Regions from separate parts of the Halomonas sp. BN3-1 genome, predicted to be linked through region 2. Evidence: predicted binding sites of a transcription regulator. Region 2 holds the regulator's gene; each other region holds the start of a gene.

Region 1 (5,921 bases), on a different contig from region 2:
CCCAGCAGACCACCACCGACCACCACCGCCGCGCCGCCAGCCTTTGCTGCGTCGGCCAGGCGCGCCGCATCGTCCAGATCGCGAAAGCCCGACACGCCCGTCAGCGTGATGCCGGGGATCTGTGGCATGGCGCTGCGCGAACCCAGCGCCAGCACCAGATGGTCGTAGGGGATCACCTCGCCGTCGTCGCACTCGACCAGGCGCCGGGTACGATCGATCCGCTCCACCCGCGCGCCCAGGCGCTGATCGACCGTGACGGCGGAGTCATGCGGCGGTGTCAGCGTCAATCCATCCTGCTCGACATCGCCGGCCAGCCAGCTCGACAGCAGAATGCGGTTGTAGGCCGCGTGCGGTTCGGCGCCGATCACGGTGATGTGTCGTGGGGCATTACTCTTGGCCGCCAGGGTCTCGATCAATCGATGCGCGGCCATGCCGTTGCCGACGATCACCAGGTGGGGAAGACGTGCGTCATCAGACCTCGTCGGGGAAGACGAGCCGGCCTGGGTCATTTCGGAACGGGACCTTGAGTCAGGCAGGCCAGAGGAACGGGGCCTGGAGTCAGAAGGTCCAGTGGAATAAGGCATCGCATGGGCTCCAAAAACGCCAAAGACGTCTCTCACACCTCCGGCGTCGGAGGGTGAAGAGACGTCTTTGTCTAGTGTCGGTGCGATCGCCGTTGACCGCCGCCGGCATTCGCCGGCACTTGCTACAGGCTATCCAAGTTTCATGCCTGTTTTACGTTTTGTGCTGGTAAAACAGCCTGTTGGTGCAGGCCCTGGCGGCGGGCTGCAGCACCGATCAGGCAGGGTTCAGGGCGTGTCGGCACCGTACTGGTGCGTGGCGGCGTCGTAATGCACAGCGCTGTAGCACTCCTCCAGGGTGGCGGTGTCGAGCTGTCGCCCGCGAGCCTCGAGCAGCGGCGACAACCGCTGGATCAACCCCTCGAAATCGGCCGTCAGGGGACGCAGTCGCTCACCGATGCAGGGGTAGCCCGGGGCGGCTTCCAGCGGCAGTTCGTCGAGATGGCCTACGGCTTCATCGAGGTAGGGGGGCAGTGCCAGCCAGGCCAGGGTCTGGCGTCTGGCCTCAGGTGCCTTGTCCAGCCACAGGGCGGCGGCCTGGAGGGCGCGCAGCAGCGCGGACAGGGTATTCGGGTAGCGCCGCGCCCAGGAGGCAGTCACCCCCAGCACCTTCTCGGGATGCGCCGGCATCAGTTCCGCGCCGCTGGCCACCACTCGACCCACCTGACGATGCTGGGCCAGGCTGCCCCAGGGCTCGCCGACGCAGAAGCCATCGATCTCGCCTTCGCGCAGGGCGTCCACCATGCGCGGGGGCGGCAGCGCGACCAGTTCGACCTCGCGGTCGACGTCGATGTCGCCGCGGGCCAGCCAGTCACGCAGCAACAGGTGCTGGCAGGAGTAGGGGTAGACCATGGCCAGGCGTGGCCGGGTGCCTTCTTTCAGCGAGGCCTTGAAGCGTCGGGCCAGTTCGCTGGCCGCGCCGAAGGCGTCGGGCTCCCCGTTGTCGACCGAAGCGCCAACCGCATCGGCCAGGCGGCGAGACAGCACCAGCGTATTGCCCTGGCGGCTCAGCACCGCGGCGGCCAGGGTGTCACAAGGCGCGCGGGACAACCCCTGGCTCATGGCCAGCGGCATCGGCGCCAGCATCTGGGCGCCGTCAAGCAGGCCGGCGGCGACCTTGTCGCGCAGGGTGGACCAGGCGTTCTCGCGTGACAGGCTGACCTCGACTCCCTGGGCGGCGAAGAAGCCGCCTTCCCGGGCGATGATCAACAGCGCAGCATCCAGCAGTGGCACGAATCCCAGAGTCAGGCTGGCGAGCTCGGGTGGATGCGGCGCGCCAGTTCTGGACGTGCTGGCCGCGTCAGAAGACAGCGATGGACTCATGATCCCTTCTCCAGTGGCTTGAGGATGTCGATGACGTTCTGGGCGACCTGGGCGATGCGCTGGCCGCGGTCCATGGCCAGCTTGCGCAGCATGCGGTATGCCTGTTCCTCATCGCAGCTCTGATGCTTCATCAACAGGCCCTTGGCCTGTTCGATGCGCTTGCGGTCGGCGAGCTGATTGCGTGCCTTGTCGAGGTCGCGGCGCATTCCCTGAAAGGCTTCGAAGCGGGCGATGGCGACATCGATGACCGCCTTGACGCGGTTGGCCGCCAGACCGTCCACCACATAGGCGCTGACGCCGGCCTTCACCGCCGCCTTGAGCGATTCGGGGTCATGCTGGTCGGCGAAGAACACCACCGGTCGAGGGTTCTCCCGCTGCAGCAGCGCCATGCTCTCCAGGGTGTCCCGGTCCGGCGATTCCATGTCGATGATGACCACGTCGGGCTGATGCTGCTGCACCATGTCGTTGAGGCTGGCCGGGCTTGACAGTCGGCAGACCACCTGGTGTCCGTCCAGCGCAAGCGCCTCTTCGACCATGGCGGCGCGCACTATCTCGTCGTCGACCAACAGGACCTTCAAGGTGTCGTGTTCGGGCATGGGCGTGGCTCGATGATGCTGTCGCTCGATAGAGCTCGAGTCGACATGATGAGGGGTGCACCTTGGGTGCCTCTGCACCTGTCAGCGCAAAAGGCGTTCCATTTTCGATCTTGTCGTTTCCTGTCAGGGAGATAACCCCCTGCAAAGCCACCGCCCTGCCCCCGCAGATATGCCGGGCAGGCGCTCGCGCACCGAAAGGGTGCGTAAACGGTGGCCTCCATCGTTCGTTGTGGTGCGAGCCTGGGGTCCGTCAGTCGTCTTCTCGCCGCCATCGCCTGGGTAAACGGCAGAAAAAAACGTCGTGGCTTCAATTGGCTGGCACCAGCATTCCACACTGCAAGGGGCGATTGTGGTGTTCTGGCACAGGGTTTGCTTTGGTTACTGGCAAAGCTAGTGCCGTTGGTGGTGCCATGGGCATCACTAAGCCGGGCCAGATCGCTAGGCCGAGCCAGGAAGGGTCCCGACGCTGGTGGCGGCGTGGGCCGGTTCGACAACTCGTCCGCAACGGGCGCTAGCACACACGAAATCCAGCGCGGGATTTCATCCGGCAACGACGCCCATCTCCTCGAGCCTTGCTCGACGGGATGGGCGTCGTGCGTTTGGACCGCAGCAAGGCCCGACCGATCAAGGCCCGGCCGCTAGCGGAGCGATGATCTGCCGATGAGATGCCGCCGATATGCCAGAGCAGCAAGATGGCCGACAGGAGAGCGCGATGACCCGGACGGATAGCGACAGCACGGAGATCGACAGCGGTGTGGGCGGCGAGGCCACAGGCACCACCTGTCCCTACTGCGGGGTCGGCTGCGGCGTCGAGCTACGTCGCGATGGCGAGGCGGTTACCCTCAAGGGCGATCGGGATCACCCGGCCAACTTCGGTCGCCTGTGCGTCAAGGGCTCGGCCCTGGCGGAGACTCTGGGCGGCCAGGGGCGCTTGACGCGACCCAGGGTGGACGGTCGCGAGACCGACTGGGACAGCGCGCTGGACGCCGTCGCCGAGCGTCTGGGAGCGATTGCCGAGGGTAGCGGCCCACAGGCCATTGCCGGCTACCTGTCCGGGCAGCTATTGACCGAGGACTACTACGTCGCCAACAAGCTGTTCAAGGGATTTCTCGGGACACCGCACCTGGATACCAACTCGCGGCTGTGCATGGCGTCGGCGGTGGCAGCCTACAAGCGCACCCTGGGCGCCGACGCCGTCCCCTGCAACTACGAGGACCTGGAAGAGGCCGAACTGGTGGTGCTGGTGGGGTCCAATCTGGCCTGGAACCATCCGGTGCTGTATCAGCGGCTGCGTCTGGCCAAGACCCGCAATCCGCTGATGCGGGTCGTGGTCATCGATCCTCGGGTCACCGATAGCTGCGAGATCGCCGATCTGTACCTGGGGCTGCGTCCCGGCAGCGATGCTTTGCTGTTCAATGGCCTGCTGGCCTGGATGGCCCGTCGCCAACGGCTCGATGAGGTCTATCTGAAGCGCCATGTGGACGGCGCCGAAGAGACGATTGCCGCCGCCCTGGACGAGGCGTCGGACATCGAGGCGGTGGCGGCGGCCTGCGATCTCGACGCCGAGCGCCTCGAGACCTTCTACTACTGGTTTGCCACCCAGCTGCACGTGGTCACGCTTTACTCTCAGGGCGTGAACCAGTCGACCAGCGGCACCGACAAGTGCCAGGCCATCCTCAACTGCCACCTGGCCGGCGGCAAGATTGGCCTGCCCGGCGCCGGCCCCTTTTCCATCACCGGCCAGCCCAACGCCATGGGCGGGCGCGAGGTCGGTGGGCTGGCCAACCAGCTGGCCGCCCATATGGACTATCACACCCCGGGCGCCATCGAACGGCTGACCCGCTTCTGGTCGACCGAGGCGCTGGTGCCGACACTGCCCCGGGAGCCCGGCCACAAGGCGGTCGAACTGTTTCAGGCCGTCGAGCGCGGCGACATCCAGGCGCTGTGGATCATGGCCACCAACCCTCTGGTGAGCCTGCCGGATGCCGACCGGGTGCGCCGCGCCATCGAGCGCTGTCCGCTGGTGATCGTGTCGGAATGCATGGCCGACACCGACCTGGTGGAACTTGCCGATATCGTGTTGCCGGCCAGCGGCTGGTCGGAAAAGGACGGTACCGTCACCAACTCCGAGCGGCGTATCTCGCGCCAGCGCGGTCTCCTGCCGCCGCCGGGCGAGGCCCGCCACGACTGGTGGATCCTGTGCCGGGTGGCCGAGCGCCTGGGCTTCGGCGAGGCCTTCGCCTATGACCACCCCAGCGAGATCTTCGACGAGCATGCGCGCTTGTCGGGCCTCGACAACCAGGGACGGCGGGCCTTCGATATTTCCGGGCTGGCGGGGCTGTCCCGGGTCGAGTACGACGATCTCGCACCGATCCAGTGGCCGGTGACGGCAAGCGCACCACGAGGCACCGCGCGGCTGTTCGAAAACGGCCGCTTCTACACCGAGAGTGGCCGGGCACGGCTGTGGCCGGTGAGCGCGCGGGCGCCGCGCCAGGCGCCTGACGCCGACTATCCGCTGCGGCTGAATTCGGGGCGGGTGCGCGATCAGTGGCACACCATGACCCGTACCGCCAGGGCCAGCCGACTGATGAATCACCGCTCCGAGCCCTTCGTCGAGGTCCATCGGGATGACGCCGAGGCCCTGGGGCTGTGTGACCAGGGGCTCGCCAGGATCCGCTCGCGCAGCGGCGAGATGCGCGCCCGCGTCAGGGTCTCTGCCGCCCAGCGCCGTGGGGAAGTGTTCGTGCCCATCCACTGGACACCGCGCTTCAGTCACTCGCCGCTGGCGGGGAGCCTGTTCGCCCCGGACGTTGATCCGCTTTCTGGCCAGCCGGAGACCAAGCATGGCGCGGTGGCGGTCACGCCGCTGCAGCACGCCTGGGAGGCGACCCTGGTGGTTTCCCGGGCACTGGCCCAGCAGGGACCACCCGAGGGTTCGGGCCTGGCGGCCCGGGTGGTCGAGGGGACGAACTACTGGACGCGGGTCCCGCTGGCCTCGGCGGAGCGATGGCAACTGGCCGGTGAGCCGATCGAGCCAGGGGGTGTTGAGAAAGGGAGCGTCGAGAAAGCGGGCGTCGAACGCGACTGGCTCGACTGGGCCGCACGCCAGTTGCCGGGGGAGCTGGGCCCGGTGGCCCAGGACCCGGCCAGTGGTCGCTGGCGCCTGGCGGGGTTCGAGCAAGGACGCCTGTGCTGGTGGCTGATGGTTGGCCCGGTCAGCGAACTGCCGGGGCTTGGCTGGCTGTGCGAGCGCTTCGACGAGGCCGCACGTGGCGAGGCCATGGGTCAGCAGCATCGGCGGCGAGTGCTGGCGGCCTGTCATGACGGCGCCGCTGACCAGGGGCCGATCGTGTGCAGTTGCCATCAGGTGGGGCGCACCCCGATCCAGCGGGCGATTCGTGCCGGCGACGACAGCGTCGAG
Region 2 (5,921 bases):
ACCAGGGACAACTGTCACTGGCGACCGCGACCGGCTCACGTGCCTACCTCGAGCAGAAGCCATCCCCGGAAGAACCGGTGGTCAAGGGCTGGGGCCGCAAGGTGATCTACCACGTGGCCGAACGCCGCATGGAGCTGATCGACCAGGCTGAGCTGCACAAGGCCAATGACACCTTCGACGGTGCCTATCTGGAGTACTTCCTCGATCGCCGCGTGGTCCAGGCCCGCTCCAGCGCCCAGGGCGTCCAGGGCGAACAGCGCATTCGCATGACCCTCGAGCCGGAAAGCCAAGGAAACTGATGAAGACTCTCCACGCTCGCCATCTGGCCAAGAGCTACAAGAAGCGTCGCGTCGTCCAGGACATCAGCCTGTCGATCGAGCAGGGCAGCATCGTCGGTCTGCTGGGCCCCAACGGGGCCGGCAAGACCACCTCCTTCTACATGATCGTCGGCCTGGTCAGAGCCGACGCCGGCAGCATCAGCATCGATGATCGGGACCTGAGCCGCGCGGCCATGCACCAGCGCGCGCTGGCCGGTATCGGCTACCTGCCTCAGGAGGCTTCGATCTTTCGCAAGCTGTCGGTGGCCGACAACATCATGGCGATCCTCGAGACCCGCAAGGACCTCGACCGCGAGGGCCGAGAAGCACGTCTCGAGCAACTCCTCGAGGATTTCCACGTCAGCCATATTCGTGACAACCCCGGCATGAGCCTGTCCGGCGGGGAGCGGCGCCGGGTCGAGATCGCTCGCGCCCTGGCCACCGAGCCGGCCTTTATCCTGCTCGATGAACCCTTCGCCGGGGTCGACCCGATCTCGGTGGGCGAGATCAAGTCCATCATTCGTCAACTCAAGGCCCGCGATATCGGCGTCCTGATCACCGATCACAACGTGCGCGAGACCCTCGATATCTGCGATCGTGCCTACATCGTCGGCGACGGCCAGATCATCGCCGAGGGCAGCGCCGAGTCCATCCTCGCCAACCAGCGCGTCAAGGAGGTCTACCTGGGCGAGAACTTCCGCCTCTAGACCGCAGGGCCGCCCGACAGCCGCAGTCGCAGTCGCAGTCGCATCAAGCGGCCGCAACACTTGCCAGCATCAGCATCCAACCGCCGGCCCCGAAAGGGTCGGCCTCACCTTGCACACAGGGCCTCCCTCGAAAGAAGCACCTCCCCCCTACCAAGTTGTTCCACATCGACCTTTACACTCCCTCCCACAGGTCAAAAAACACCAACTTGGCAAGATGCTTGCATGTCTGATGACTCGTCGTTAGGGTAAAGCCTTTCGACAACACTGGTGGATCCCGACCCATGGCCCTCAAGGCGTCACTGCAGCTGCGCATCGGTACCCAGCTGACCATGACCCCGCAACTGCAACAGGCGATCGGCCTGCTGCAGCTTTCGACCCTGGACCTGCGCCAGGAGGTCCAGCAGGCGCTGGAGGCCAACCCCATGCTCGAACTCGAGGACGAGTTCGGCGAACAGCAGACCAGGGAAGCCGTGGAAGATGACTGGGCGGATCAGATTCCCTCGGAACTCAGTGTGGACAGCGACTGGTCCGACACCTACCAGGACCTGGGCACCACCCCCGCCGGCAGTGGCGAGGCGCCGGATTTCGAGCGCCAGGCAAGCTCCCAGTCACTGCACAGCCACCTGAGCTGGCAACTGGCGATGCTCGACGTCAGCGACCAGGAGCGCCTGATCGCCGAGAGCCTGCTCGACGCGGTCAACGCCGACGGCTATCTCGAGCAGACACTGGATGACATTGCCCAGGGGCTCGAGCAAGACGGTCGTCGCCCCCCTCCCCTCGCCAAGGTGGAGGCGGTGCTGGTTCGGCTGCAACAGTTCGAACCGACCGGAGTGTTCGCCCGCGACCTGCGCGAGTGTCTGATGCTGCAACTGGATAGCCTGCCTCGCGATACCGTCCTGCTGCCCCAGGCCGGACGACTGGTAAGACAGTTTCTCGAGGCGCTGGCCAGCGGCGACCGACGTCTGCTGAAGCGCCGACTAGGACTCGATGACGACCAACTCGACAGCGTCATCGAGCTGATCCGGAGCCTCGACCCACGTCCCGGCAGCCAGTTCGGTGACAGCGATAACGACTACGTCATACCCGACCTGGTGGTACGCCACACCGAAGAGGGCTGGCGCGTTGAACTCAACCCGGATGCAATGCCCCGACTGCGCATCCAGCCCGACTACGCTGCACTGATTCGGCGCGCGGACAAGAGCCAGGACAACCAGTTCCTCAAGGACCACCTGCAGGAGGCGCGCTGGCTGATCAAGAGTCTGTCCAGCCGCAACGACACCTTACTGAAGGTCGGCCGGGAAATCATGGTGCGTCAGATCGACTTCCTCGAGCAGGGAGAAGCGGCCATGAAACCGTTGGTGCTGGCCGATATCGCAGACAAGGTGGAGATGCACGAGTCCACCATCTCCCGCGTGACCACCCAGAAGTTCGTGCACACGCCTCGCGGCGTGTTCGAGTTGAAGTATTTTTTCTCGAGCCAGGTCGGCCAGGATGGCGACGCCCATTCCAGTACCGCCATCCGCGCCATGATCAAATCGTTGATTCAAAAGGAACCTGCCCGCAAACCTCTGTCGGACAGCAAACTGGTGGAATTGCTGGCGGAAGACGGCGTCAATGTCGCCAGACGCACCGTGGCAAAGTACCGGGAAGCCATGAATATTCCGTCTTCCAGCGAGCGCAAGCGACTGCGCTGAGGCCTTGCGCTGCGGCGTCGCTAGCCTAGTTATCGGGAAAGCGCAAGCACTTGAAATTTCGCATGACATCTGCGTCTTTCTGCGTAGCGTCGAGGGGGTTTGCAGGATCGGAAAAAGGGTTACAATCAAGCCACCACCCGAAAGAGCAAGGAGCCTGTCATGCAAGTCAACATCACCGGCCACCACGTCGAATTGACCGATCCCCTGCGTGACTACGTACAAGAGAAGCTCACCCGTGTGGAGCGCCACTACGACAACATCACCAACGTCCAGGTGACCCTCTCGGTGGAAAAGGAACGCCAGCTGGCCGCCTGCACCCTTCACGCCGCCGGTGCCGACCTGCATGCCGAAGCGCAGGACGGCGACATGTATGCTGCTATCGACGCCCTTGCCGACAAGCTGGACCGCCAGCTGGTCAAGCACAAGGAAAAATCCCAAGCCCGCGCCCAAGGCGCCGGAATTCGCTGACTCTCATGACATTGGAAGCCATTCTCCCTCCCGAGCGCACATTGTTCGATGTCCCGGGAGGCAGCAAGAAGAGGGTGCTGGAGTTTTTCAGCACCTTCATTGCGCAGAACACCCCGAGCCTGGACAGCCAGGAGGTCTTCAGTCGGCTGATCGGACGTGAGCGCCTGGGCAGTACCGGCATAGGCAATGGCGTCGCCATTCCCCATGCCCGCAACCCCCACTGCAAGGCGCCCATCTCCGGCTTCCTCAAACTCGCGGAACCTGTCGACTTCGATGCCATCGATGGTGAGCCCGTCGATCTGGTGTTCGTACTGCTGGTACCGGAAGAGGCCGACGACGCCCATCTCGCCCTGCTCGGCCAGGTCGCCGGCGTCATGAACGACGCCGACACACGTCACCGTCTGCGCCACGCCAGCTCCCAGCGCGAGCTTCACGAGCGCCTGCAGGAAGCCATCCGCCAACAGGCGCCAGGGGACGACACTCCCTCCTGATCGCGGCCTTGCCTAGGCCATCAGCAATGGACGCCTGCCCAAGGAGACAGGACATGCAGCTCGTGATCATCAGTGGTCGCTCCGGCTCGGGAAAGTCCGTGGCCCTTCAAGCCCTGGAGGACCTGGGGTTCTACGCCATCGACAACCTTCCCGCGACCTTGCTGGGCGCCCTGGTGGACGAGCTGGAAAACGGTCATTCCCGCCGTATCGCCGTCAGCGTCGACGCCCGCAACCTGCCTGAGGCACTGGAACGCTTCCCCGCCCAGCTGGCGTCCCTCAAGCAGAGTCCGATCGACTGCCAGGTGGTCTACCTGACCAGTGATGCGCGAATTCTGCTCGAGCGTTATTCCCACACGCGGCGCCGTCACCCCCTGACCCGTGATAGCGACATGACCCTGGCGGAAGCCATCGAGTCCGAACAGAAGGCCCTTTCGGGTATTCGAGACCTGGCCGATCTGGTCATCGACAGCTCTCGCCTGTCGGTGCACGAACTGCGTTCGCGCATCGCCGAACAGGTCGCCGACCACCGCAGCGGCCAGTTGAGCCTGACCGTGGAGTCCTTCGGCTTCAAGCGTGGCGTGCCGCCGGATGCAGACATCGTGTTCGATGCCCGCTGTCTGCCCAATCCCTACTGGGAACCATCGCTGCGTGATGCCAATGGCTGCGATCCCAGCGTCATCGACTTCCTCGAACGCTATCAGGACGTCGCCGACATGAAGCGCGACATTCTCGCCTGGGTGCGCACCTGGCTACCGCGCTATCAGCAAAGCCAGCGCAGCTACCTCACCGTGGCGGTGGGCTGCACCGGAGGACAGCATCGTTCGGTCTACCTGGCCGAGGGAATCGCCTCGGCCCTGGCCGACCAGCATCCCCGCGTCCGTCTACGCCACCGCGAACTCGGCCAGCAACGCCGACTGGACAGCGGAGGACTCTAGGCGTGGCCCGACGCACCCTGACCCTGACCAATCGTCGTGGCCTGCATGCACGCGCCGCGACACGCCTGGTCACCTGCTGCCAACCCTTTGACGCCACCGTCACCGTCCACCATGGCAGCCGCTCGGGTGACGCCGCCAACATCATGTCGCTGCTGATGCTGGCCGCCCCCTGCGGAACGGAACTGACCCTGGAGGCCGAAGGCAAGGACGCGGACGCGGTGCTGGACGCTCTGGAGGCACTGTTCGACGCACGCTTCGACGAAGACGCCTGACGTCTTCCCTCTCCTTGTTTTGACCGCCACCCCCTGCCTGCCAAGGACGCCATGCAACTGATCCAGACCGGCAAGTACACCGAGGTCCACTACGATCCGGACCAGGACGCCTTCATCAAGACCTTCACGCCCAAGACCAGCGATCGCTGGCGCTACCGCCTGGGCATCCGGCGCTACCCCGGCCACAATTTTCGCTATGTCGCCGGCCGACTGGAGCGACTGGGTATCGCCACACCGAAAATCCTGTCGGCAGAGCGCTATCGCCTGGTCACCGCCAACGTGCACGGCATCGCGCTCAAACAGCTGGTCCTCGACTCGCCGGAACTGCAGAACCGCTACCTGGACATTCTCGAAGCCTTGTACCGTGACCGTATCCACTGTCGTGGCCTGCACACCGAGAACTTCCTGGTCGTCGACGGAGAGGTGATCGCCATCGATCTGGATGCCTACAAGGCGCCGCGGATCTTCACCTATCCGCGCCGAGAGTTCATCGACTGCCTGAGTCGCTCGCTGAAAAACGACGAGGCGTTCCTGTTCGAACGCTTTCTCGAACGTGTCGACGCCCAGCATCCCTGAGCCCAGCATCCCCGAGCCCAGCATCCCTGAGCCCAGCATCCCTGAAAAAGCACCGCTCTTCCTTGTGCCCTCGCCTGCCCCGCTCTACCCCGGTTTTCCGGGTACGAGCGCTGGCGTTGGCGACGGTAGCAGCAGCAGTGGTAAACTTTTAACTCGTCACTCAGTTTACCACCAAGCGTCCTTCAGGAGCCGACATGACCTCTCCGGTGTGGCATCCCTACGCCCATCTCAAGACCCAGGCCCCTGCCCCCCGGGTAGTCGGCGGCCAGGGCACCCGCTTTACCCTGGACAGCGGCGAATCATTGCTCGACGCGACCTGCTCCTGGTGGTGCATGATCCACGGCTACGGACATCCACGGCTGGTCAAGGCGATTCAGGAGCAGGCTGCCACGCTGTGTCACGTGATGCTTGGGGGACTGACCCACGATCCCGCCGACCAGCTCGCCCGGGAACTGGTTCGC
Region 3 (5,921 bases), on a different contig from region 2:
AGCGTGCGCAGGATCTCCACCGGCTCGTCCGGCCGCTCCATGGGCGTATTCAGCAGTGACGCCTCGAAGGCGCCGATGTTGCCCTCCGGGTCCCGCGGGCTGCCGTTCCAGGTGGTCGGCACGATGCACTGGTAGTTCTCGATCTTGCCGTCCTTGATGCGGATCCAGTGGCCGTTCATGCCCCGGGGAGCGGCGACCATGCCGACACCGCGTGCCTCCTGGGGCCAGGACGCCGGGTCCCACTTCTCGATATTGGCGGTGGCCAGGTCGCCGGCGCGGATGTTGGCGATCAGCTCATGCCAGTCATCGAGCATCATGGACGCGCAGTAGTGAGCTTCCAGGGCGCGGGCCAGGGTACGGCCGATGGTGGTCGGCAGCGCCTGCTTCGGTGTCAGGCGGGTGCCGGCGAGCTGATTGAGGGCGGCCAGCGACGAGTCCACCTGGTCGATCACGAAGTCATTGCCCTGGGCGTAGTTGAGGATGTAGCGCGACAGCGGCCCCACCTCCATGGCGTGGCCGCGCCAGCGTGGCGACTTGATCCAGGAGTACTTGGCGGCCTCGTCGATCTCCTCGATCCGGGTGCGGGTGCCGACGGTGCCCTCGCCCAGTTCGTAGTGGTGCTCGGTCTCGCCGTCCCAGGGGTGCAGGCCACGGGACTCGTCGGCGTAGCGGTACCAGGAGTGGGCCACGAACTCCTGAATCTGCTCGGGGTCGGTGGGGTCCACCTCGTGGATCTCGTTCCAGTTGCCGCCGAGGATGGCGCCGCCCTTGAGCTGGTCGGTGGACTTGTCGTAGTTGACCTTGGAGTAGTCGCCGTAGTCCATCACGTTGGTGGCGGACAGGCCCCCGCCGTACAACCAGCCCTTGTAGAAGCTCGCAATGGCGATGACGTCGGGGATGTAGACGTTCCTGGAGAAGGCGAAGGCTTCCTCCATGCGCGCGCGCACGAAGTTGAGCCGCTCCATGTTGAGTGGCGCCCCGGCCGCCAGATCGCCGTCGATATTGATGGCACAGGGCACCCCTCCGACCATGTAGTTGGGGTGGGGGTTCTTGCCGCCGAACACGGTGTGGACCTTGACGATCTCCTTCTGCAGGTCCAGCGCCTCGAGATAGTGAGCGGTCGCCATCAGGTCCGCCTCCGGCGACAGCCGATAGGCGGGGTTGTCCCAGTAGCCGTTCTTGAAAAGCCCAAGCTGCCCCGACTCGATAAAGGTCTTCAGGCGATTCTGGACGTCGCGAAAATAGCCCGGCGACGACAGCGGATGGTTGGGGCCGGTCAACTGCTGCAGTTGCGAGGTCGCCCGCGGGTCGGCCCGCAGCGCGTTGACCGGGTTGACCCAGTCCAGCGCGTGCAGGTGGTAGAAGTGCACCACGTGATCGTGCCACTGCAGCACCTTGGCCATCATCTCGCGAATCAGGTGGGCGTTGCGCGGGATGCGGATGTCGAGAGCGTCCTCTACCGCGCGCACCGAGGCCAGCGCATGACAGCCGGTGCAGACGCCGCAGATACGCTCGACAAAGGCCCAGGCGTCGCGCGGGTCACGGCCCTTGAGGATGACCTCGAGCCCGCGCCACATGGTGCCGGTGGACACCGCGTTGCGGATGATGTTGTTGTCATCCACGTTGACCTCGCAGCGCATATGCCCCTCGATGCGGGTCACCGGGTCGACGACGATACGCCGTCCGCTTCTGTCCAGATTGAACCCGTTAGGGGTGTTGATCTGCGTCATCAGGCTTCCTCCCTGTTGGCTGACGACTGGCGCTTGATCTGCGCCCGTTTCAAGGCGCTGACGGCAGCGTGGACCGCCACCGCACCGCCCACCCCGGTGGCTACAACGCCGCCGATCTGGTCGGCGTTGGCCTCGATGCCGAACTGGTGCACGTCCTGCAGCCGGGCGTACCAGGAGCCCTTGTCCCAGAAGCCGTCTTCGGAGCAGCCGATACAGCCGTGGCCGGCCTGGATCGGGAAGCTCACGCCCTCGTTCCAGCGGATGGTCGAACAGGCGTTGTAGGTGGTCGGGCCCTTGCAGCCCACCTTGTACAGGCAGTAGCCGCGACGGGCGCCCTCGTCATCGAAGGACTCGACGAACTGGCCGGCGTCGAAGTGTGGCCGGCGGTAGCACTTGTCGTGGATGCGCTGGGAATAGAACATCTTGGGCCGGCCGGTGCGGTCGAGCTCCGGCAGCCGATCGAAGGTCAGCATATAGGTGATGACCCCGGTCATGACCTCGGCGATCGGCGGGCAGCCCGGTACCTTGATGATCGGCTTGTCGGTGATGACCTTGTGCACCGGAGTCGCCCGGGTGGGGTTGGGGCGCGCCGCCTGGACACAGCCGTGGCTTGCACAGGAGCCCCAAGAGATCACCGCCTTGGCGTGATCGGCGGTCTCGCGCAGCTGGTCGACGAAGGGCCGCCCACCGACGATGCAGAACATGCCGTCCTCATTGAGCGGCGGGTTGCCCTCCACCGCCAGGATGTAGTTGCCCTTGTAGCGCTCGATGGTGTCGGCCAGGGCGGCCTCGGCCTGGTGCCCCGCCGCCGCCATCAGGGTGTCGTCGTAGTCCAGCGAGATCATCGACAGCACCACGTCCTTGACCAGCGGATGGGCGGAGCGGATGAACGACTCCGAGCAGCAGGTGCACTCGAGCCCGTGTACCCAGATCACCGGCGTGCGCGGCTTGGTCTCCATGGCGTGGGCGATTTTGGCGGTGTAGGCAGGCCCGAGCCCCAGCGCCGCCGCCGTGAGTGAACAGAACTTCAGAAATGAGCGACGCGTGACCCCCTGTCGCCGCATCACGTCGTAGAAGGTTTCGATGGGCTCCATCGGCAACGACTCCCCTGTCGTGGTCCTGGATCTCGCCACCGGCGTGATCCCCTGATCTGGAGGCGGCCTGCCCTCATTACAGCCAAGGCCAGAAGCCGACACGAGGCCTGCACGAAAAGCCATCCAGATCGCCTGTTGTTGTTTCCCTCAACTACAGGGCAAGGCCCGTGCCAGATTGCTGGGAGTACGTCTTTTCAAATAGTTGGCGCACTTGACGACCACATGGCGGTAGCGCCCTTTCCAGCGGCCTCCGTCACGCCAGCACAGAACTCGCGCTACACGGCACACAGGTGGTAGCCGGCTTTCCAGCGCGCTGCGCTGGCGTCGCCGTCCCCGGGGCCATCACCAAGGCCGGCATCGGCGCCATCACCGTAGCCCAGGTGCTTGACAACAAGCCGGCAATCCGTAGAATACTGCGCCATCCAAAGGCTACGTAGCTCAGTTGGTTAGAGCACATCACTCATAATGATGGGGTCCCCTGTTCGAGTCAGGGCGTAGCCACCAGATACCGAAAGGCCCGTCGATCACCGATCGATGGGCCTTTTCGTTGTGCCTTCCTATGCAACGGTTCAACACCGACGCAGAAAAAACAGAGCGCCTGGCGGTGGCCCGCCAGGCGCTCTGTTATCGTCGTTTCAGTCTTTCAGCAAGCGTGCTGCGAGCGCTGGACCTACACCAGTTCGGCGCTGTTGAAGAAGGCCGTCAGCGCACGGGTCAGGTGTTCCACGTCCTGGCTGCCGGCGGTCTCGCGGATAGAGTGCATCGCCCACTGGGGCACCCCCACGTCCAGCGTCGGCACGCCAAGCTCGGTTGCGGTGATGGGGCCGATGGTGCTGCCGCAGCCCATGTCCGCCCGGGTAATAAAGGTCTGCACCGGCACCTCTACCTTCTCGCACAGGTCACGGAACATCGCCGCCGTGGCGCTGTTGGTGGCGTAGCGCTGGTTGGCGTTGGTCTTGATCACCGGGCCTGCGTTGAGACTCGGGCCGTGCTGGGCGTCGTGCTTGTCCTTGAAGTTCGGATGCAGTGCATGGGCGTTGTCGCAGGAGATCATCCGCGAGGACTGGATCAGGCGGATATAGCCTTCCTCGGTGCCCTCGCCGACCTGGCCATTCACCCGCTTGAGCACGTCGGCGAGGAACGGGCCCTGGGCGCCACAGGCGCTGGCGCTACCCACCTCTTCGTGGTCATTGGCGACCAGCACCATGCCCTGTTCGCCGTCGGCGTCGAGCATCGCTTCCAGGCCAATAAAGCAGGACAGCAGGTTGTCCAGGCGGGCGCTGGCGATCAGCTCCTTGCCCACGCCCACCAGCGACGGCGGCTGCAGGTCATAGAAGCCCAGCTCGAAGTCCAGCACCTTCACCCCGGTCAGACCGTGCTCCTGTTCCAGCCAGGCCAGCAGCAGGCGATCGAGGTCGTCGTCCTTGCCGCCCTGCAGCACCACCGGCGCCATCTGGGTCTGGGCATTCATCGCCTTGCCGTCGTTGGCTTCCCGATCCAGGTGGATGGCCAGGCTCGGGATGATGGCGATGGCCTCGGCAACGTTGAGCAGCACGCCCTCGACCCGCCCATCGGCGTGACGGACATGTAGACGCCCGGCCAGGCCCAGGTCACGGTCGAACCAGGGCGCGAGCAGTGCCCCGCCGTAGACCTGCACGCCAAGCTGCAGCCAGCCCGCAGACGTCTGGCCGGCGTGGGTCTTCAGCCTGAGATTGGGGCTGTCGGTATGGGCGCCGACCATGCGCAGACTGGTGACCGGCTGGCCCTTCGGCAGGTTGACAGCGATAATCGAAGAATCGTTGCGGGTCACGTAGAAGCGGTCACCGGGAACCAAATCCCAGCTATCGGTCTCCAACAGACGACGGTAGCCGGCGTCCTCGAGCCGCTGAGCCATGTTCGCGGTGGCGTGCCAAGGGCTGGGGGAACGGTGAAGAAACTCAAGCAGCCGACTGAGCCTTTTGGCGCATCCGGCATCATCCTTTGGCAAGCACTCCTGTGACATGGGCGTCCTCTGTTGCATGATAGTGTGGTTCAAGGATTGACCCTAAATGTCGCACAACGGCAAGGGTCAAGGATTGACATCAAGCTGCTACAATGCGAATCCGGTCCAAGGGACCCGCCGACCGAGTCGGTGTCAGACCGACGAGTGTACACGAATCCTGGAGTGCTTCATTGATGAGCCTGATTGAGTCTGCGGGTCGCGCCCTGGCGCTGTCCCTGCTGATCGCGGCCCCTACGGCGCTGGCTACTCCCACGCCCGGCGACGACCAGCGTCAGGCGGCCATGGAGGTGGCCGAATCACTACGCTACGGCCACTACGCGGACGTGAGGCTGGACGACCAATGGTCCAACCGCGCCTTCCAGCGTTATCTGGACGTGCTGGACGGCCAGCGTGCCTACTTCGTGCAGGACGACGTGGATGAGTTCGCTGATCTGCGTACCGGCATGGACGAGGCAATGCTCGAAGGCTCCCTGGAGCGGGCCTACGACCTCTACGAGCGCTACCACGATCGTGCCGAGGCGCGTCTTACGTGGATGCTAGACGAGATCGACCACCTCGACATGAGCTTCAACGGCGAAGGCCGCCTCGAACTCGACCGCGAGGATGCCGCCTGGGCCGCCTCCCAGGCGAGCCTAGACGACTTGTGGCGCAAGCGCCTGGCCAACGCCGCCCTGACGCTGTCGATAAGCGGCCAGGAAGACGACGAGGTCATCGACACCCTGCGCGAGCGCTACGAGACCCAGAAGCATCGCCTCGAGCAGACCAACGCCGAGGACGTGTTCGGGCTGATCATGGCCGCCGCCACCGGCACCGTGGACCCCCACACCGAATACCTGTCGCCGCGCCAGGGCGAGTCCTTCGACATCCAGATGCGCCTCTCGCTCGAAGGCATCGGTGCCCTGCTCCAGGCCGACGGCGAGTACGTCAAGGTCGCGAGCCTGGTGCCCGGTGGCCCGGCCGAGAAGGACGGCGCGCTCAAGCCCGCCGACCGCATCATCGGCGTCGGCCAGGAAGGCGAAGACATCGTCAACGTGGTCGGCATGCGCCTGGACGACGTGGTCGAACTGATTCGTGGGCCCAAGGGCTCCGAGGTAC
Region 4 (5,921 bases), on a different contig from region 2:
CTCACGCACATTGCCCGGCCAATCCCAGCCCATCAGCGCCTGCCACACGTCTCGCGCCAGCATCTTGTCGCGTCCATAACGCCGATTGAGGCGCTTTAGCTGGCGCTCGACCAGGCCGGGAATATCCTCGCGACGCTCGCGCAGGGGCGGCAGGGTGACAGGAATCACGTTCAGCCGGTAGTACAGATCCAGGCGAAACAGGCCCTGCTCGACCCGTGCCGACAGATCCTGATTGGTGGCCACCACCAGGCGAAAGTCGACCCGTCGCGGGGCCCTGTCCCCAAGCCGGGTAATACTGCCATCCTGGATGGTCTTCAGCAGCTTGGTCTGCACCGCCAGGGGCAACTCGCCGATCTCGTCGAGAAACAGGGTGCCGCCCTCGGCCTGCTCGATCAGCCCCTTGCGGCCCCCCGGCGCGGCGCCGGAAAACGCGCCCTTTTCATGGCCGAACATCTCCGATTCAAACAGGCTTTCGGGGATGGCGGCGCAGTTGACGTCGATAAAGGGGCCATCGCGGCGAGAACTCCAACGGTGCAGCTGGCGGGCGAAAGCGGTCTTGCCCACCCCGGACTCGCCCAGCATCAAGACCGTGGCGTCGGTGGGCGCGACCCGCTTGAGCAGCAGCGCCACCTCGCGCATCAGCTGGCTTTTCACCTCCAGGTCATCGAGCTCGGCCTCGAGTGCTTCGCTGTCGCTCTCCAGCGCATGCCCCCGGCGCAGGTGCTCGCTAAAGCGGCGCTGCAACAGCGCGTACTCCTGCTGCAGCAGCTGCAGATCGGTCAAGTCCATGGAGCGGCTGACCACCGCCACCAGCCGCTCACCCTCGAATACCGGATGGGCCTGGGCGATGACCCGGCGTCCGGTGCCGGTGCGCTGGACCAGCTGGGCCGGCCGCCCGCTGCGAATGACCTCCAGGCTGACCGACGGGGTCAGCACGCCATCGGCCTCGAGCCGCTGCACGCTGGTGGCGCAGAGCTCTTCGCAGGACATGCCGTAGACCGCCGCCGCCCCAGGACTGACGTCGCGGATACGACCGTCCGGCGCGACGATGAAGAAGTGGTCGTGGGCGGTATCGATGATGGTCTTGAGAATCTTGGTGTCGTCGTCGCTCATCCAGCGATCCATAAATGCATCATTGATTCAGAAGTGTATCACGATGCGTCGAGATCGTGATTCACTTCTGGATCACTTCTATCACCACAGCAGACCATCCCTTGGAATCTCTGCACCTCTATTACATCTTTAGTATAAATGCTCAAAAGATGGCACGGCGTCTGCATCACTCACAACAACCGTCAGGCCCAGGGCCGCGACCGTCCCCATCCACGATGCCAGGAGTTCCCTGTGAGCGACTTCAATCAACCTCTCGGCGGCAACGAGATGCCGCGCTTCGGTGGCCCTGCCACCATGATGCGTCTGCCCACCCAGACCAGCGCCGAGGGTCTGGACGCCGCCTTTATCGGCATTCCCATGGACATCGGCACCTCCAACCGCCCGGGCACCCGACTGGGGCCGCGCCAGATCCGCGACGAATCGCGCATGCTGCGCCCCTACAATATGGCCACCCGTGCTGCACCCTTCGACAGCCTGCAGGTGGCGGACATCGGCGACGTGCCGATCAACACCTTCAACCTGCCGAAGAACCTGGACATCATCAGCCGCTTCTACGACGACGTCCTGTCCCACGATTGCGTGCCGCTGACCCTGGGCGGTGACCACACCCTGACCTGGCCGATCCTGCGCGCCATCGCCAAGAAGCATGGCCCGGTCGGGCTGATCCATATCGACGCCCACGCCGACGTCAACGAGCACATGTTCGGTGAAGAGGTGGCCCACGGCTGCCCGTTCCGCCGTGCCCAGGAAGAAGGGCTGCTGGACGCCAACCGGGTCGTCCAGATCGGCCTGCGCGGCACCGGCTACGCCGCCGAGGACTTCGACTGGTGTCGCCAGCAGGGCTTCCGCGTGGTCCAGGCTGAACAGTGCTGGCACAAGTCTCTCGAGCCGCTGATGGCCGAGGTGCGCGAGCAGATGGGCGATGGCCCGGTGTACATCTCGTTCGACATCGATGGCCTGGACCCGTCGGTGGCGCCCGGCACCGGCACGGTGGAAATGGGCGGCCTGACCTCGGCCCAGGGCCTGGAGATCGTGCGCGGCGCCCAGGGGCTCAATATCGTCGGCGGCGACCTGGTCGAAGTCTCCCCGCCCTACGACCCCAGCGGCAACACCGCCCTGATGGGCGCCACCCTGCTCTATGAAATGCTGTGCGTGCTCCCCGGAGTCGCGCGCCGCGACTGAATCCTCACAGGGCCAGGGAGTGGCCCTGGCGACAGCCAACGAGGCGCCCGCGTCAGGGCGCCGACCATTACAACAGCAAAGAGTGATCGCCCATGTCCTCCCACCTGCATTCTGCCGACAAGATCACGACCGACGGGGGCAAGCTAAGCACCCATGGTCTGATCAAGTTCCTCGTCCCGTCGTTGATCGGCATCCTGCTGTTCCTGGTGCCCTTCTCGGTCGGTGATACCATCAACATCGGCATGGGTCTGGCCGCCGACTGGCTCAAGGCCACCCTCGGCGACGCCCTGCCCGCCATCGCCACCGTAGTGCTCACCCTGTCCATCGTGCTGACCCTGGTGGTCAAGCTGACCAAACCAGGCTGGGCCCGCCAGGGCGCGATGAAGGAGCTGTTCGACATCGCCCCGCTGTGGGTGGTGATGCGCGCCCTCGGCGCCGCCTTCGCGCTGATGACCTACTTCCAGGTCGGCCCGGAGATGGTCACCGCCTCCTTCACCGGCGGGGTGATGCTCAATGACCTGGCGCCGGTGCTGCTGACCTTCTTCTTTTTTGCCGCCATCCTGCTGCCCTTCCTGGTGGACTTCGGCTTCATGGAGTTCATCGGCTCCATGGTGCGCACGCCCTTTCGCAAGATCTTCGGGCTGCCCGGGCGCAGCGCCATCGACGCCACCGCCTCCTGGATGGGCTCCGGCACCGTCGGCGTACTGATCACCACCCAGCAATACGAGCAGGGCTTCTACAACGCCCGCGAGGCCTCGGCCATCGCCACCAACTTCTCGATCGTGTCGATCGCCTTCGCCCTGCTGGTGACCAGCTTCATCGGCATCAACCACCTGTTCGTGCCGTTCTACCTGACCGTGGTGGTCGCCGGCCTGGTCGCCGCCGTCATCGTGCCGCGCCTGCCGCCGCTGTCACGCAAGGCCAACACCTACTACGAGCCGGTGGGCTGCCAGATCCAGGAAGAAAACACCGGCAACCAGAGCCTGTTGCGCTACAGCCTGGGCATCGCCGTGGCCCGCGCCGAGACCGCCCCGGGCCCGCTCAAGCTCGCCCGTCTGGCGCTGTTCAACGTCGCCGACATCTTCTTCGGGCTGCTGCCGCTGGTCATCGCCATCGGTACCGTGGCGCTGGTACTGGCCGAGTTCACTCCGCTGTTCACCTGGCTGTCCATGCCGATGGTGCCGGTGCTCGAGTGGATGGGTCTGCCCGAGGCCGAGGCCGCCGCGCCGGCGACCCTGGTGGGCTTCGCCGACATGTTCCTGCCGGCGGTACTGGCCAGCGATATCGAGAGCGAACTGACCCGCTTCGTCATCGCCTGTCTGTCACTGACCCAGTTGATCTACATGTCAGAGATCGGCGCCCTGCTGCTGAAGTCACGGATCCCGCTCAAGCTGTGGGAACTGGTGGTGATCTTCCTGCTGCGCACCGCCATCACCCTGCCCATCATCGTGGTCATGGCCCACTGGCTGGTGGGTTGATCGGGAGGCCGACATGACAGACCCAAACGATGCTCACGCCGTCGGCAAGGCGGCCTTCACCCGCATCGACCAAAGCACGGCAGAAGACTGGGCGGTGATCGCCGCCCACGACGCCGACTACCTGGCCGGCCTCGCCGACAGCGTACTGGACACCCTCGCCCGGCTGGGCGAGGGCCACCAGCCCTACCAGATCACCCGGCTGGAGCACTGCCTGCAGAGCGCGACCCGGGCCGAGCGTGCCGGCGCCGACGAAGAGATGATCGTCGCCGCCCTGGTCCACGACATCGGCGACGAACTGGCGCTTTTCGATCACGCCGCCTTCGCTGCCTCGATCCTGCGCCCCTTCGTCAGCGAGAAGACCCACTGGATCGTCCAGCATCACGACGTCTTCCAGGGTCACTACTACTGGGACAAGGTCGGCGGCGACAAGGACGCCCGCGAGCGGTTCCGCGGCCATCCCTGGTTCGACGACTGCGAAGCCTTCTGTCGTGACTGGGACTGCCCGTCCTTCGACCCCGCCTATGACACCCAGCCGCTGGCGCACTTCGAGCCCATGGTCAGGCGGATCTTCGCAAGAGCCCCCTACTCGGTGGCCCCGGACCCTGCCCTCGCCTCTGGCTCGTCTCAAGCCTCTGATCCATCTCAAGCCCCTGCCCCGTCTCAAGGAAGTACCGCATGACCTGCGCTGAACTGCTGATCCGTCTGCTGCGTGACACTTACGACGTGGACACCGTCTTCGGTATCCCCGGCGTCCACACCATCGAGCTCTATCGTGGCCTCGAAGGCGGCAATGGACACGACCACCAGGGCAGTGGCATCCGCCACGTCACCCCGCGCCACGAACAGGGCGCCGGCTTCATGGCCGACGGCTACGCCCGTACCACCGGCAAGCCCGGCGTGTGCTTCATCATCACCGGCCCCGGCATGACCAATATCGCCACCGCCATGGGCCAGGCCCTGGCCGACTCGGTGCCGATGCTGGTGATCTCCAGCGTCAACCGCCGCGACACCCTGGGACGCGGCCAGGGCCGGCTGCACGAACTCCCCGGCCAACGCGAGCTGATGGCCGGCGTCTCGCGCTTCAGCCACACCCTGCTCGACCCGAACGGCCTCGGCGAGGTGCTGGCCCGTGCCTTCGCCGTGTTCGATGGCGCCCGTCCCGGCCCGGTGCATATCGAGATCCCCATCGACCTGTTCGACGCCCCGGTCAGCGAGCCTGTCAGCACGCGCCGCACGGCGCTGGCCAAGGCCGCACCGGCCCCCGCCGCGCTCGAGCAGGCGCTCGACTGGCTGGTCGACGCCAAGCGCCCGCTGGTGCTGCTCGGCGGCGGCTGCGTCGATGCCCCGGACGCCGCCCGTCGTCTGGTCGAGAACCTCGACGCCCCCACCGTCACCACCATCAACGCCAAGGGCCTGCTTGGCCGCGACCATCCGCTGGATCTGGGCGCCAACGCCTCGCTGCCGGCGGTGCGGGAGCTTGCCCATGAAGCCGACGTGGTGCTGGCCATCGGCACCGAGCTTGGCGAGACCGACTATGACGTGGTGTTCGACGACAGCTTCACCCTCGACGGTCGACTGATTCGCATCGACCTGGACCCCGAGCAGCTTGCCCGCAACCAGCATGCCGACCTGGCACTGGTGGCCGACGCCGCCTCCAGCCTCGAAGCGCTGGCCGCCGGCTGCGACCAGCGCCTCGGCGGTGAGCAGCTTTCGCGCGATGGCCGCAAGCGTACACATGATGCGCTGAGCGCCCTGGCGCTGGCCGATGATCCGGCCTTCCGCCCCTATGTGCCGCTGTTCGACACCCTGCACGAGAGCCTGCCGGGGGCGATCCTGGTGGGCGATTCCTGCGCCACCACCTACGCCGCCAACCATCTGGTCAGCCAGGACGCGCCGCGCCGTTTCTTCAACGCGTCCACCGGCTACGGCACTCTCGGCTACGGCCTGCCCGCGGCCATGGGCGCGAGCCTCGGCCAGCCGGACCTGCCAGTGGTGGCGCTGGTGGGCGACGGTGGGGTGATGTTCACCCTGACCGAGCTTGCCTGTGCGGTGGAGGAAAGGCTGCCGGTCATCGTGCTGCTGTGGCACAACCAGGGCTACGAGGAAATCCGCCGCTTCATGGACAACGCCGGCGTCACCCGCCTCGGC

The links. The regulator sigma-54, encoded in region 2, starts transcription at its own class of promoters, with help from an activator protein. The targets are predictions, from matches to a motif close to TGGCACNNNNNTTGCTNT.
Region 1: the regulator sigma-54 is predicted to act here: its motif matches at 2,584-2,601, upstream of C9F12_RS21185 (ANTAR domain-containing protein).
Region 3: the regulator sigma-54 is predicted to act here: its motif matches at 2,980-2,997, upstream of C9F12_RS11240 (hydrogenase small subunit).
Region 4: the regulator sigma-54 is predicted to act here: its motif matches at 1,264-1,281, upstream of speB (agmatinase).

The regions. Positions count from the first base shown of each region.
Region 1 covers NZ_PYVV01000021.1:32,363-38,283, forward strand. The annotation lists gene C9F12_RS21175 (FAD-dependent oxidoreductase) at 1-509, opposite strand, end outside; gene C9F12_RS21180 (CmpA/NrtA family ABC transporter substrate-binding protein) at 810-1,904, opposite strand; gene C9F12_RS21185 (ANTAR domain-containing protein) at 1,901-2,500, opposite strand; gene C9F12_RS21190 (nitrate reductase) at 3,213-5,921, shown strand, end outside.
Region 2 covers NZ_PYVV01000001.1:153,947-159,867, reverse strand. The annotation lists gene lptA (lipopolysaccharide transport periplasmic protein LptA) at 1-299, shown strand, start outside; gene lptB (LPS export ABC transporter ATP-binding protein) at 299-1,024, shown strand; gene C9F12_RS00710 (RNA polymerase factor sigma-54) at 1,306-2,718, shown strand; gene raiA (ribosome-associated translation inhibitor RaiA) at 2,878-3,186, shown strand; gene ptsN (PTS IIA-like nitrogen regulatory protein PtsN) at 3,192-3,677, shown strand; gene rapZ (RNase adapter RapZ) at 3,731-4,612, shown strand; gene C9F12_RS00690 (HPr family phosphocarrier protein) at 4,615-4,884, shown strand; gene C9F12_RS00685 (hypothetical protein) at 4,936-5,460, shown strand; gene bioA (adenosylmethionine--8-amino-7-oxononanoate transaminase) at 5,655-5,921, shown strand, end outside.
Region 3 covers NZ_PYVV01000007.1:72,693-78,613, reverse strand. The annotation lists gene C9F12_RS11245 (nickel-dependent hydrogenase large subunit) at 1-1,730, opposite strand, end outside; gene C9F12_RS11240 (hydrogenase small subunit) at 1,730-2,824, opposite strand; gene C9F12_RS22550 (hypothetical protein) at 3,100-3,246, opposite strand; tRNA gene C9F12_RS11235 (tRNA-Met) at 3,252-3,328, shown strand; gene C9F12_RS11230 (M18 family aminopeptidase) at 3,495-4,826, opposite strand; gene C9F12_RS11225 (carboxy terminal-processing peptidase) at 5,000-5,921, shown strand, end outside.
Region 4 covers NZ_PYVV01000009.1:141,822-147,742, reverse strand. The annotation lists gene C9F12_RS13815 (sigma 54-interacting transcriptional regulator) at 1-1,113, opposite strand, end outside; gene speB (agmatinase) at 1,345-2,295, shown strand; gene C9F12_RS13805 (YjiH family protein) at 2,388-3,773, shown strand; gene C9F12_RS13800 (HD domain-containing protein) at 3,787-4,452, shown strand; gene C9F12_RS13795 (5-guanidino-2-oxopentanoate decarboxylase) at 4,449-5,921, shown strand, end outside.